Regions from separate parts of the Sphaerisporangium sp. NPDC005288 genome, predicted to be linked through region 1. Evidence: riboswitches for the same ligand, from Rfam matches in the RefSeq annotation. Region 1 holds a riboswitch; each other region holds the start of a gene.
The links. A riboswitch is a leader RNA that binds a small molecule or an ion and turns the genes downstream of it on or off. The one in region 1 is predicted to bind cyclic di-AMP.
Positions count from the first base shown of each region.

Region 2: another riboswitch for cyclic di-AMP. It lies ahead of ABZU32_RS21045 (CHAP domain-containing protein); the one in region 1 lies ahead of ABZU32_RS26685 (hypothetical protein).
Region 3: another riboswitch for cyclic di-AMP. It lies ahead of ABZU32_RS12115 (GH25 family lysozyme); the one in region 1 lies ahead of ABZU32_RS26685 (hypothetical protein).

Region 1 covers NZ_JBEXGT010000031.1:47,493-52,158, reverse strand. The annotation lists gene ABZU32_RS26700 (ABC transporter permease) at 1-248, opposite strand, end outside; gene ABZU32_RS26695 (ABC transporter substrate-binding protein) at 260-1,858, opposite strand; tRNA gene ABZU32_RS26690 (tRNA-Lys) at 2,017-2,093, opposite strand; gene ABZU32_RS26685 (hypothetical protein) at 2,235-2,810, opposite strand; cyclic di-AMP (ydaO/yuaA leader) riboswitch at 3,147-3,294, opposite strand; gene ABZU32_RS26680 (OsmC family protein) at 4,264-4,662, opposite strand.
Region 2 covers NZ_JBEXGT010000021.1:98,365-103,030, reverse strand. The annotation lists gene ABZU32_RS21050 (ABC transporter substrate-binding protein) at 1-773, opposite strand, end outside; gene ABZU32_RS21045 (CHAP domain-containing protein) at 1,335-2,042, opposite strand; cyclic di-AMP (ydaO/yuaA leader) riboswitch at 2,055-2,204, opposite strand; gene ABZU32_RS21040 (hypothetical protein) at 2,710-3,696, shown strand; gene ABZU32_RS21035 (DUF6716 putative glycosyltransferase) at 3,711-4,666, shown strand, end outside.
Region 3 covers NZ_JBEXGT010000010.1:59,026-63,691, forward strand. The annotation lists gene ABZU32_RS12100 (5-methyltetrahydropteroyltriglutamate--homocysteine S-methyltransferase) at 1-437, opposite strand, end outside; gene ABZU32_RS12105 (hypothetical protein) at 465-1,067, opposite strand; gene ABZU32_RS12110 (Ppx/GppA phosphatase family protein) at 1,227-2,159, opposite strand; gene ABZU32_RS12115 (GH25 family lysozyme) at 2,241-2,990, opposite strand; cyclic di-AMP (ydaO/yuaA leader) riboswitch at 3,002-3,147, opposite strand; gene ABZU32_RS12120 (TetR/AcrR family transcriptional regulator) at 3,423-4,100, opposite strand; gene ABZU32_RS12125 (TIGR03086 family metal-binding protein) at 4,186-4,666, shown strand, end outside.

The DNA of each region.
Region 1 (4,666 bases):
AGGGTGGAGGAGTCGCCCCACTGCCCGGTGAGGAAGCCGTGCAGCCAGTCGGCGTACCGGACCGGGAGCGGCCGGTCGAGCCCGAGCTGGGAGCGCAGGTCGCGCACCGCGGCCTCGCTCGCCTCACGGCCGAGGATGGTGCGGGCCACGTCTCCGGGGATCAGCTCGGTGGCCGTGAAGACGAGCACGGACACCACCAGCAGCGTGAGCGGGATCGCCGCGAGCCGCCGCAGCAGGAATCGCCTCATCGCGGGCCGCCCTAGATCCGGGACACCGACGTGAAGTCGACGTAGCTGGAGGGATGCGCCTGGATCCCGGCGAATCCGCCGTTGAAGGCCCGGACGCTGCCGCCCCAGACGCTGATGATCACAGGGACGTCCTCGTACAGCGTCCTGGCGATGATCTCGGCCTGGGCCTTGCGCGCGGTGTCGGTGGTAGCCCCGTCGTAGGCGGTGGCGGCGGCGTCCAGCACCGGGTTGGCGTACTTGGACCCGTTCCACACCCCGCCGCTCTTCACCATCGGGATGATGAACTGGCTCGGCACCGCCCGCCCGGCCCAGCGCACCAGGTTGGCCGGGCTGAACAGCCAGGGCGTGTCCTTCTCCTGGTCGCCGCCGTAGAAGTCGGCGGAGGTGCGCTGGTCCAGCGTGACCTCGATGCCCACCTGCTTGAGCTGGTTCTGGATGATCAGGGCGTAGTCCTTGCTCGGCGGGTCGAAGGTCAGCGGGAAGGACAGCTTGGCCACTCCGGCGGCGGCGAGCAGCGACGCGACCTTGGCGGGGTCCTTGGCGCGCTGCGGGATGTCGGCCGGCGCCGCCGGGAACAGCGCGGCGAACAGGTGGTCGTTGGCGAGCGCCCCGATGCCGTCGTAGGTGGTGGCGTTCACGCCCGGCCGGTCCAGGGCGTACGCGACGGCCTGGCGGACCTCCTTCCTGTCGAACGGCGCCTGGTCCACGCGCAGCGTCAGGGCGGTGAACCCGGTGCCCTCCACCCGGTCGACGGTGATGTCCCCGACACCCTTCAGCGGGTTGACCAGGGCGGGAATGCTGAGAAGCTGGGCGTCGACGTCGCCGCCCTGCAGCGCGAGCAGATCCGCCTGGTCATCGGCGTAGAACTTGACCTCCACGCCGTCCAGGTACGGCTTGCCCCGATCCCAGTACCTCGGATTGCGGGTGAAGGTGGCGCCCTTGGCCGGGTCGTAGGAGGCGAGCACGAACGGGCCGGTGCCGATGGGCTTGGCGGTGAAGTCGCCCGCGTAGTCCTTCTTGAGGATCAGGGCGTTGTAGTTGCCGGCCGACACCAGATAGGGGAAGTCGGAGAACGGCCGCTCCAGCGTGAAGACGACCGTCCGGGAGTCCTTGACGCGCACGCCGCCCTGCGCGAGGACGGTGTCGAAGGCCGAGAGCGCGGCCGACTTGCTCTTCGGGTCGAGCAACCGGTCGAAGGACGCCTTGACGACCTCGGCGTCCAGCGGGGTGCCGTCGGAGAAGACCACGCCTTCGCGCAGGGTGAAGGACCAGATCTTGCCGCCGTCCTTGGCGGACCACGCCTCCGCCAGGCGCGGGACCAGCTTGTAGTCCCTGTCCAGCCAGATCAGGTAGTCGGCGACGAGCTGGGCGATCGCGATCGCCGTTCCGTCGTACATGGTGACGGGGTCGACCGCCGTCGGCGGCGGAGAGGACCCCGCGCGCAGCACTCCGCCGCGCTTGGGCGTGCTCGGGAGGGAGCCGGACGGCCCGGCGTTCACGCCGGTGCTCGTGCCCGCGCCGCCCGAGCAGGCGGCGACCAGGGCGAGCAGCCCGGCGGCTCCTGACCCGGCCAGAAAGCGGCGCCGGTCGAACGGGTTGTCGTTGACCATGTCCACCACTATCCGAAGGCGGAATCATGATCGTCAAATGGCCGTTCAACTGGCGACCTCGAACGGATCGGGGCCCGCACCGAGGGGGAAACAGGTTGGAAAACGACTGTGGGCACCCTCCCCATCGGGGAAGATGCCCAGGTCATCGGCGTTAACCGTGGTGCGCCGCCAGGGACTCGAACCCCGGACCCGCTGATTAAGAGTCAGCTGCTCTAACCAACTGAGCTAGCGGCGCGTTGACTACGGTGACTTTAGCAGTCCCGGCGAAGCTACGCACATCGGCGCCGGGGCGGCGTGCCGGTGCCAGGGGGAAGCACCGGCACGCCTATTTCCCGGGGGAAGCTCGTGGAAGAACCCGCAGGTGCGTGCGCGCGGGTCAGGGCGCGGAGGTGAGCGCCAGGGTCGGCTCGGCCGGGTCCTTGTCGTAGACGCCCCAGGCGCCGGCGGAGAACGGGACGGGCTCGTTCTTCTTGCCCGGGCCGCTGCCCCACTTGGTGATGACGTAGTCGACCTTGATGTGGCCGGCGCCGAAGCCGGTCACCATCAGGCTGGAGTCGCTGAAGTCGCCGCCGGTCAGCTCGGCGAAGGTCTTGCCGTCGATGTCGAGCATGACGCCGCTCTCGGAGGGGATGCCCGGGCCGCGGTCGCCGATGAAGAACGGCGCCTTCTTGCCGTTGTACATCACGTAACCCTCGGTGCCGAGCGGCCAGCACGGGCTGGCGAACAGCCCCTTCTGCATCGGCTTGCCGATGGCCGGCATTCCCGTGTCACCGGCGCGCCCGGAGGCGTCGTCCCAGAAGTAGGAGGCGGTGGTGGAGCCCTTCAACATGACTCGCTGGGTGGTCGCCGCCGCGACGCCGTCCTTGCGCTCGGGCGAGTTGGCGTGGGCCGCGGTGGCCGTGCCGACCGTCGCCGTGCACATCATCGCGGCACCGATGATGCTCGAAACCACACGACATTTGGGGGTGTTCGTGAAAAAAGACATGGGAGGTCAGGATCTTTCATCAGAAGACAAGGGACCCGGGCTCCGACTTCGGTCAAGAGGGTTCGGCGCCGGGAGAGGAAAGCGTTCTCTGAGGCACAAGCGGGTGGACAAGGGCATGGTCCATCGCTGCGCGAGCGCTTTTCTTACGTGGGTCTTTCGGGCGGTGGCGCTGGACGGCCACCATGTCGCAAGGCTGCGAATCGCCCGGCCGGCTCCTACAAGCCGACTGCTGTGCCGCTTCTGACGGCGAGATCCGGGCCTAGGGTCGCCCGGAGGACGGAGTGGGGCGGTGTGTCCACTCGAGTCTCCTCTCCAACGACGTCTACCGGGTTAGCTGACGGGTTCGGGCGTGGAGTTCGCCCTACCGCTGACGCGGATTCACCCCGAAGAACGTGGGTCCCCGGCTCCCGCGGGCCGGGTTCAGGCCCTTGGGACTCGACGTTCGGGCGGCGGCCTTCCGGCTGAAGACCAGGTCACCGTCCGATCTGGTACAAGACGTTACCGGTCAAGTCAGGACAAAGCAAACGATGTTTGTACAAAGCATCAGAAGATCTACCTATCAGGCCGTAAGCCCCATATATCGGGCATTTTATGCGTCAGAGAAGGCCGACGAGGCTGACAGGCGATACCCGTGTTACTGCTGTGACCTGTGAGGGGCACCACCGCCTGGGCAAAACCTTTCTTCCCCCAAGCTCCATCCCTCCCGGCAGAGCCGCCACAGGTAAACAACCCCTCATGGCCCACGGCCAAGGGGCGCCCGCGGAGCCCGGACGAACCCGCTGCGTCGCCCCGCTGCCGCCCCCCAGAGGCACCCGCAATGACCGGCGACGGCCGGAGAGTTGACCGGGCCCGTCGCCGTAACAGGGCGCCGACGCCACCGACCCGCTTCCCGCCGTGCCGGCGCCCGATGAAGACGGCCCAAGGCGGCGGAAGGGGAAGCGGCCCGAGGCGGGGCGAGAGCGTGGCCGCCCCGGCCCTAGGGTGCGGCAGAGGCGAGGAACGGTCCGAGGCTCCGAAAGGGAAGAGCGGCCCGAGACCAGGCGGCCCGAGACCAGGCGGCCCGAGACGGAGCGGGCTGAGGTGGGGCGGCCGTACGGAGCGGGGGCGAAGGGAGGGCCGCGAAGTGGGGGTGGACATGAGTCGGGGCCGGACAGTCCCCCGCCTGTCCGGCCCCGACCACTTCACGGTCCAGCGCCGATGCCTTCCCCCAAACGCATCGGGCGGTCCCGCTGTTCGGACACGGTCCCCCACCGCGTCCTTATGGTGAAAGCTTCGCTGCGCCCGTCGGGCGCTGGTCGCATCCCCCTTGACCTGCCTTAACACTACATACCGGGGCCTGAGCTGCTCGTCATCGCACGGTATAGATTCGGTCTAAGTCCCGGGCATGACCGGGTACGGGATGACCCGGCGGGGCGAGCGGCTATTCGGGGAGTTCGACGACGACCTCGGTGCCCTTCTGCAGCGACCGGCTGACGGTGCAGTGGCGCTCGTGCACCCGGTGGGCGACGGCGCGGAAGACCTCGTCCGCCTCGGGGTCGCCCTCGGGGAGCTCGACGTCGTAGGTGATCGTGACCGGGCCGAGCAGTGTGGGCTCGACCTTCTCGGCCTGGACCGTCATCGCCAGCCGCACGAGGCGGTGGCCGCGCTTGGCGGTGAGCGGCTCGACGGTCACGATGTTGCAGCCGCCCACCGCGGCGAGCAGCAGCTCGACCGGGGTGAAGACGCCTTCGTCGTCGCCACTGCCCATGACGATCTCCGCTCCGCGCCCGTTGCGGGCCACGAAGCCGTTCTCAGTACGCTCAACATTCACCGATGCCATGCCT
Region 2 (4,666 bases), on a different contig from region 1:
GCGAGGTCGAACGCGGACTTGACGGCCGGGTTCTTGTCCACGATGAGCTGCTGGTTCTTGTCGAAGTAGGTGACGTTGCCGTTCTTGGCGGCCTCCTGCGCCAGCACCACGTTGTAGATGGTGTTGATGCTGTCGACGAACTTGGCGTCCTTGACCTTGGACTGGAACTGCTGGCCGGCCTTGATGAAGTCCTCCCAGCCGCCGCTCCACAGCTTGCCGACCTCGTCGCGGTCGGTGGGAAGCCCGGCCTGCTTGAACAGGTCGGAGCGGTAGCAGATGCTCATGCCGCCGACGTCGGTGCCGAGGGCGAACAGCTTGCCCTCGGTGTTGATGCCGTTCTCCCACTTCCAGGCGGGGAAGTCGGCCTGGCGGCTCTGCAGGCCGTACTGGCCGAGGTCGGTGAAGAACTGGGGACGGGCCTTGGCCAGACCCATGCCGCCCTCGTCGATGCCGACCACGTCGCCGGCGCCGGTGCCCGACTGCAGCCACTGCAGCATCTGCGGCCAATAGACGTTCTCAAAGCTGTCGGTGAGGTTGTTGTACTTCACCTGAACGTTGGGGTGATCGCTGTTCCACTTGGCGACCGCGGCCTTGTAGCCGAAGTTGGTCCCGCCGCCGAAGGTCTGCAGCGTAAGGGTGATCTTCTCGGCCGCGGCCGAGGACGAGCCACCGGTGCTGGTGTTCCCGCCGTCCCCGCCGGAGCTGCACGCGGCGGTGATGCCGAGTGCGACCGTCATCACCGATGCGACCGCGAGTGTCTTCCCGCGGCGCATATTGTTCATCATTCCGGACCCCTCTCAGGTGGTTGCCCGATCTTTGGGAGGTGCATCGAGGGCCGGCCCCGACAGTCGGGCCCACGATGTGCTGGATCCCTCAGTCGTGATCTCGCGGGGGTGAGCCTGCGAGCGATATTTGGGAGCGCTCCCACGAAGGGTCCCCGACGGGCAATGCTGGCGTCAATATGCCGAAACCTAACTGTTACTCCTGGGGCGGTTAGCGCTGAGAAAACCGTAGAGTAGCCCCCATAAGGCCCTTTCGCAGCATTGGGAGCGCTCCCACCGCTTCGGCACAGTCGGGCGCAAATCATCCATGCGCCACGGCGCACGGGCTTCACCGGGCTCCTAGGCCACGGCGCGCGGGCTCCGCCGAGGTCCTGGGGGCGCGGCGCGCGGGCTGCGCGGCGTTCCGGCCGGCTCGCCGGAGTGATGGGAAACGAGCGCCGGCGCCGCGCGGCCGGGGGAGTGGGCCGGCCGTGCGGCGCCGGGAGGCGTCCTTCGCGGGGAGGCGGGCGGGACGCCGCGGAAAGGTGGAACGAGGGTGGCGGGCCGCCGAGGTCAGGCGGCGTAGCCGGGGTAGCCGTATCCGACGATCTGCGAGGCCGGCCTGGTGCGGATCTCGACCTTGCCGCCGTCGGTGTTGCCCTCGACCGTGCGGATGGTGCCGTCGCCGTTGTCCTTGATGACGAAGCCGACGTGCTCGATGCCGTCGATGCTCTTGTCGCCGTTGAAGGAGAAGAACACGACCGCGCCGGGCTTGGGCGTGGTGCCCCAGCGGTCCCGCGCGGCGAACCACTTGGCGTGGGCGACGGTGTAGGCGTCGGCGCCGACGGTGTCCTGCAGGCCCATCTGCGCGCCCACCCAGGAGACGAACATGTCGCACCAGGCGGCGTCGGCGTAGTCGGCGATCGTGCCACTGTCGCGCGCCACGGTCTCCCTGGCGCGCGGGGAGCTCATGTACCAGGCGTGGAACTTGGTGCCGCCGCCGCTGCCGTTCTCGCTGATGCCGACCTGCTTCTCGGCCAGTGCCAGCAACTGCTCGGCGGAGACCTGCCGGGACGGCAGCCCCACCTTCGCCGCCTCCTGCCGCGCGACGGCGACGATGCCGCTCTTGGGAGAGGCGGCGTCGGCCTGGGGAGAGGAGTCGGCGTTCGCCGCAAGGGCGGTGCCGGTGACAACCTGGGCGAGCACGAGCCCGCCGAACGCGACGGCCTTCAACTGGTTCTTCGGGGCATCCAGAAGCCGATGTACGGTCGTGACGAACATGGACAAGCTGAGACTCCTTCTTCCTGCCGCCTACCGGGTTAGCTGACGGGTTCGGACGTGAAGGTTCGTCCTACGGGCGCGTCCGTGGGCGGGCGCGCCTGATTCACCCCAAGAAGGTGGGTCCCCGGCTCCGCGTGGGCGCGGACTCGACGGAGGCGCGTGACGGTGGGAGAGGGGTCTCTCCGCAGAGGACCGGCCGCGCCGGGCGATATCGGCGGCACGGGCGGGTCGCTCAGAGAAGCGGTCTCCCGTGCCGGGATTCCTCCGAGAGTAATACATCGGACAAACCACATGCAAGTGGGACAAAGCTCTCGTCCGTTCTGGCCTTCTCATGGCAAAGCCAGGCACGCGGCCCGGCGAGAATGCGCGTCGGGCGCGGTTGACCTGCCGCGACGCGGGTAAGGTGCCGCCGATCCGGGCCCCGCGGGCGCGGACACGACTCCGGGGCCGTCCGGGCCCAGTGATACTCGGAGCCTGCGACGCCTTCTGTGTCAAGTGGGGCCCGCGTTGCCCATGTGACGCCTGGGAGCCGCTCTCATCCGACAACGGCCGGGCCGCCGTCGGCCGCCGTTCATCGTCTGTTCCCTATTACGTAGGGTCGCGGGGCTAGGTTGCATGCGTCGTGAACGTGTCAATGCCCGGCGTGGAGAGGAACGGTCGAAGCCGCGTGCGGGAGCAGGGGTCGGCCGTCGCCTGGGTGGAGTCTCCGCTCCAGTTGCTGTGCGCGGTCGAGGCGCGGCACGCGGGGTTGATCGGGCCGGGCACCCGCGTGGTGACCCGCGGCAGGCTGCCCGGCCTGCGCGTCACCCGCGCCGAGCTGGACGTGCTGGAGCTGCCGGCCGGGCTGAGCATCCAGGCCGCCGATCAGGGCATGCCCCGTCCCGGCCGCCGCGAGGCCTGGGTCCTCGGGGACGCCTTCTCCGGCAGGATGCAGCTCACCTCGCTGACGGCCTTCCCCACCCGCATGGTCATCGTCGACGACGGCCTGGCCACCATCCGCCTGCTGGAGCTGTTGACCGCGGGCCTGGCCACCCCTCTGCTGCGCGCCCGCGCCGCGGCCAAGCCGTCCCGCCTGGCCCTGGGCGTCGCCGCGGGGATCCGCCTGCGCGCCGCGGCGAGGGCCGGACGGCTCACCGTCTTCACCGCCCTGCCCGTCCCCGCCGCCCTGGCCGACGCCGTGCGCGGGCTCGGGGCCGAGCTGGTCACCCACGACTTCGCCTGGCTGCGCTCCCAGCCGGTGGTCGCCCACCCCCGGCCCCGCGAGAACACGGTGGTCCTCGGCACCTCGCTGGTGCGCAACGGGCTGATCCACCGCGACCGCTACCTGTCCTGGCTGTTCGCCCTCGAAGGGCCGCTGGCGTACTACCCGCACCGCAGGGAGGACCCCGGCGACCTGGCCGCGGTCCGTGACCACCCCGGGGTCACCGTGTACGACGCCGGGGCGCCGGTCGAGATGACCCTGCGCGACCTGCGCCCCGGCCAGCGCGTTCTCAGCCTGCCGTCCACGGCCGTCACCTCGCTGCGCGTGCTGCTCGCCGCCCGAGGGGTGCCCGTCCAGACCGTGGAGGTGCCCGACGACTGGTGGACTCCCTCCGCGTCGGTCTCCCTCCGATCGCATCTCCAGATGTTCGCGCACGAAAGGGCTTCTCCTTGAGCCGGGTTCTCGCTGTGGCCGATTCGGACTCGTATCTGAAATGGGCGGCGGGTCTTCTCGACCAGCTACCGGCCGGTTGGACATCGACGCTGGCCGTCGTGCGCACGCCGATCGTGCCGTCCCCGGCCCAGATCACCGCCGCCGTCAGCGGCACCCGCTCCGGCGCGGCCGAGCCGCCCGCCGTGGTGTCGGCGCGGGCGCTGCGCCGCATCGCCGAACGCGACCGGCCCGACGCCATCCTGCTGGCCTGCACAGGACCGGTGGTCGACGTGCTGGCCGGCGACGTGTTCGCCGGGCTCTCGCCCCGGCCGGTGCTGGTGTCGGGGCTGCCGGGCATCTCCATCCCCGCCACAGAGAAGGCCTGGCTGTACCGCGGGGCCTGCGACCTGTTCGTCGTGCACAGCGGCAGGGAGGTGGAGGAGTTCGGCCGCATCGGCAGGGAACTGGGCGCCACCGGGTCGATGGCCCTGGCCCGCCTGCCCTACCTGGACCATCGGACGGCCGGCGGCGGGACGGGCGACCGCCTGGTGTTCGCCACCCAGGCCAAGGTGCCCAAGCGGCGCGAGGACCGCGAGAGCATCCTGCTGGCCCTCGCCCGGCTGGCCGAGGCGCGTCCGGGCCTGGACGTCGTGGTCAAGCTGCGCGCCCTTGAGAACGAGCGCCAGACCCACAACGAGCGCTACCACTACGAGCGCCTGTGGCGGTCGCTGGCCGAATCCGGCGCGGTGCGTCCCGGCTCGGTGCGCTTCGCCGCAGGCGCCATGCACGAGCACCTGGCCGCCGCGGCGGGATTCGTGACGGTCAGCTCCACCGCGGCCCTGGAGGCGATCGCCGGCCGCGTCCCGCTGCTGGTCCTTTCGGACTTCGGGGTCAGCGCCGAGATGATCAACCTGGTGTTCGAGGACAGCGGGTGCCTGGGCACCCTGGAAGACCTGGCGCGCGGCGACCTGCGGCACCCGACGGCCGCCTG
Region 3 (4,666 bases), on a different contig from region 1:
ATGTTGGGCGAGGGGATGGTCAGCTTGGGGGTGGCCGTGGTCGCCTGCTCGCGCAGGAACGCGAAGTCGTCGCCGAAGATCGTCTCGTCCAGGCGCACCCGGTCGTGGACGCGCAGCGCGGCGGGGGCGAACTCGATGACTCCCTGCTCGTTGCGGAACTGCACGTTGATGCGCTCGTCGGCGGCCTGGCCGATGCCGCCGAGCCGGTAGATGAAGTCCATGTGCCAGGACGCCCGGCGGAACTCGCCGTCGGTCGCCGAGCGCAGGCCCACCTCCTCCTGGGCCCGCACCACCTCGCGGATCGCCTCGTCCTCGACCTCTCTGAGCCGCTCGGCGGGGATGGCGCCGGTGGCGAAGGCCTCGCGCGCCTCCAGCAGGGCGGCGGGACGGAGCAGGCTGCCGACATGGTCGGCGCGGAATGGGGGTCTTGTCCGCATGGCGATCCTCCAGATGATCTAGCGCGACTACCGTCCTATCAGCTTTTGAGCGGTTTCGCCGTAGCGACGGAGCGGATAAAGCCATGCGTCGCGCGCGTAGGCCACTCCGTGCGGCACCCATCCCGGCCGGGGCATCCCGAACGGCCACGACAGCCGCTGCCCGCCCTCCCTCACCGTCTTGCCTGCTCCGGCGTCCGGCGTCGTCCCCCCTCCCCCGGCGCCGCGCCCGGGGACGCCGGGCACCGGACCGCGGGCGGGCGGCTCAGGAGCCTCGGACGGCCTCGGAGCCTCGGACGGCTCAGGAGTCCCGGAGGGCCGGGGAGCCTTGGACGGCTCAGAGACCTTCGACGGCCTGGGAGCGGCGTCGGACGGCGTGGGAGCCTCGGAGGGCGCAGGGATCTCGGAGGGCCGGGGAGCCTTGGACGGCTCGGGGGTCTCGGACGGCTCGGGGGCGGCGGCCGGGGTGCGGGGGACCGGGCGGCCGTCGGCGCCGAGCTCGGGCTCGGGGCTGGTGGTCGAGGCCAGCAGCGCCAGCGAGATCAGCCCCATCACGGCGATCAGCACCAGAGCGAGTCCCATCAGCGCCAGGACGACCAGCAGCGTGTAGACCGCTCCGATGAGCGCCATCATCGCCGTTCCTCCTTTTGTGCCGCCGCGGTGGACACCGTGCCCGGGACGGACATGGTCACACGTTTCATCACGCAGGTGGACGTATCGATTCTCCCGTGTGCGCGGAGCGATCGCGCACACCGCCGGGCACGGTGACCCCGGCGGCCGTGATCGCGGACCTCAGGCGCCGGGCATGGTGTCCAGGCGGCGCAGGATCACCCCTTCGCGCAGGGCCCACGGGCAGATCTCCACCTCGGGGACCTCGAACAGGTCCATCGTCGCGTCGGCCACGATCGCCCCGGCGAGCAGTTGCGGGGCTCGACCGGCGGAGACGCCCGGCAGGCCGGACCGCTGGGCGTTGTCCATCGTGGCCAGGCGCCCGGTCCAGTGGGAGAGGTCATCCTGGCGCAGCACCCGCTTCACATAGGACCCCTCGCTGGAGGGGGCGGCGCCGGCGATGCGCGCGAGCTGCTTGAAGGTCTTGGACGTGGCGACCGCGTGGTCGGCGTGCCCGTACTTCACCACATCGCCCACCACCCTGCCGATCTGCGCGCGCACCTGCCGGCGCATGCCGCGCACCTCCTCGGCGGGGGGCGGGGCGCCGGTGAACCACTGGCGGGTCATCCGCCCGGCGCCCAGCGGGAGCGAGATCGCCACGTCGGGCTCCTCCTCCATGCCGGAGGCGATCTCCAGGGAGCCGCCGCCGATGTCCAGGACCAGCAGCCGCCCGGAGGACCAGCCGAACCAGCGCCGCACCGCCAGGAACGTCAGCCGCGCCTCGTCCTGCCCGGACAGCACCTGCACGTCGATCTCGGTGGCGGCCCGCAGGCGGTCCAGGACCTCCTCGCCGTTGGCGGCCTCCCGCACGGCCGAGGTGGCGAAGGCCATGATGTCCTCCACCCCCTTGTCCTCGGCGATGCGCAGCGAGTCCTCGACGAAGCGGCGCAGCTCGCGCTCGCCCTCGGGGGACAGGACGTCACCGTCGTGCAGGTGCTCGGCCAGCCGCAACTCGACCTTGTGCGAGTAGGCGGGCAGCGGCTGCGCGCCCCTGTGGGCGTCCACCACCAGCAGGTGCACCGTGTTCGAGCCGATGTCGAGAACGCCGAGTCGCATGAGCAGACGCTACTACCCGCGCCCGCCCGGGAGATCCTCCCGGTCCTCCCGGTCCTGCCGGTCCTGCCGAGGCGCCGTCGCTCAGGGGCGGCCGAGCGCGCGCAACTGGCCGGTGGTCAGCGCGGAGACGTTCTGGTCGATGGGGACGTCGGTGTACTGGTGGATCGCCCAGCTCTTCCAGTCGGCGGGCGGGGTGACGTCGCCCTTGGCCCTGCCGTAGTAGGCCACCCACAAGGGGTACTCGGCCAGGCCGTGGCCGTAGGTGTCGGCGAAGTTCCAGCCGCTGTAGAACAGCGGGGTGACGCCGGTCTCGTCCTTCACGTGGGCCAGCCAGGTCTTGGCCCAGGCGTTGACCTGCGCGACCGACCGGCCGTCGCTGGTCTCCAGGTCCAGCACGAGCAGGTCGCCGGTCTCGGCGGGCTGGGCGTCCACCACCGACAGGAAGTGGTCGGCCTCGGCGATGGGGTCGTTGCCGGGGTGACCGTAGTGGTAGGCGCCGCGCACGATGCCCTTCTTGCCGAGTTCGGCCCAGTGGCGGGCGAACGCGGAGTCGCGGAAGGTCAGGCCCTCGGTGGCCTTGATGATGCCGAACTGCGCCTGGCTGGCGTTCCAGTCGTGGTCGGACTCGTAGGCGGACACGTCCTGGCCGTAGGGGCGCTCCGAGGAGGCGCTGCTGGGGGCGGCGTCCGCCGGACCGGTCACCACGACGGCCGCCACGATGGCGAGCACGGCCACGATCACCCCCGCCATGGCGGAGTAGAGGCGCGCGCCGGACAGGTCCAGCCGGTTCTTGAGGTGGGAGAAGATCGAGGAAAGCCGGTCGATGGGCATGAAGGGCTCGCTCCTTGCTTCCACGCGCCTACCGGGTCGGCTGATGGGTTCGGGCGGAAGTGCCCTGTGGGTCCGTCCCTTCGAGGGCCGGTGTTCCGATTCACTCCGCGAAGGGGGTCCCCGGTTCCGCGAGGTGTGGATGAGGCGGGCGTGTCCCCGCGGCGGGACGCCGTCCCGCCGGGTACGCGCGATGTGGGCAACGGACGGCAACGGGCACGACGGCGTGGGACCATCGGCACGCATACCGCTGTCCAACAAGGTACATACCACATCAAAAGAGCACAAATGCGACAAAGTACGCACCACCGGCGTCACACGGGCGGACACGCACGGCTTCCCCCGACGTGATCACCCCCAGGAAGCGCATCCGGCCAGAACGACCCGGTCAGGCGTCCCGGTCCCGGCGGGCCAAGGGCGCACCCGGGGATCCGGTCAGCGGCGGGGCGGGGGCTGCGAGGAGCGGGATGACTCGGCGTGCCGCCAGCGCCGTCCGAGCTCCTCGCCGGTCGGCGCGGAGGCGGGCAGCGGGGTGGCCGGCGCGCCGGCGCGCAGCCCGTCCAGCAGCAGGGTCAGATAGCGGTGGCGCAGCACGGCGGTGCGATCGGCGTCGCCGGCACGGACCGCCGTGATCTGGTCGAAGATCATCGGAATGTCCTCGGCGACCACGTCCGGCCGTAGCGCGCCGGCGGCCTGGGCCCGGTCCACGACGCGCCCGGCGAGCGAGCCGGCGTGCGCGGCCAGCTCGTGCATCTCCCGCGTGGGGGTGAACGTGCCGGCCAGGTGCACGGTCAGCGAGTGCACGTCGGAGTCGACGACCTCGCGCAGGAACGTGGTGAAGGCCTCCCACGCGTCGCCGTCCCGCGCCAGCGCGGACTCGGCGATCGCCGTGAACCGGCGCAGGCCGTCCTCGCAGAGGGTGCGCAGCAGCTCCTCCTTGCCGGCGTAGCGCCGGTACAGGGCGCCGACGCCGACGCCCGCCTCGTGCGCCACCGCCGAGATCGGCGCTTTGGGGTCGGCGACGAACACCGCTCGCGCGGCGTCGAGGATCGTGCGGTCGTTGCGTGCGGCCTCGGCCTTGCGTCCCCTCATGCCTGCTGTCGTGGGCTCCATGCGCCCATTCTAGCTTGAACGGAAGGCTCCGTTCCGATATAGTTTGAACAGAACGATCCGTTCCGCTCTAACTCGGAGGTTTCGCATGACCACCACGTCCTGGTCGCTGCTGGAGCAGGCCCACAACGCGCTGCGCACGACCACCGCCGGGGTCACCGAGGCCGACTGGGCCGCCAAGACCCCGTGCGAGCAGTGGAACGTGGCGCAGGTGCTGCGGCACGCCGCCGGCGACCAGCGCGCCTACGCCGCCGCGATCACCGGTGCCGGCGGTCCGGAGGAGAACCCGTTCGACCCGGCGGCGCAGGCCCCCGGCGACCCGAAGGACCTGCTCGAAAGCGCCCTGGAGGTCGCGGCACGGGGCTTCGCCACCGTGGCGCCCGGCGCGGAGGCCGTACCGACGCCGCTGCCGCAGGGCGCGCTGCCCGCCGAGGTCGCCGTCGGCGCCGCCGCGCTGGACGCCGCCGTGCACGCCTGGGACATCGCGGTCGCCACCGGCCGTCCGTCGCCTCTGGACGCCGAGCTGTCCGAGCGCCTGCTGCCGGTGGCCCGCGTCCTCGCCGAGCCGC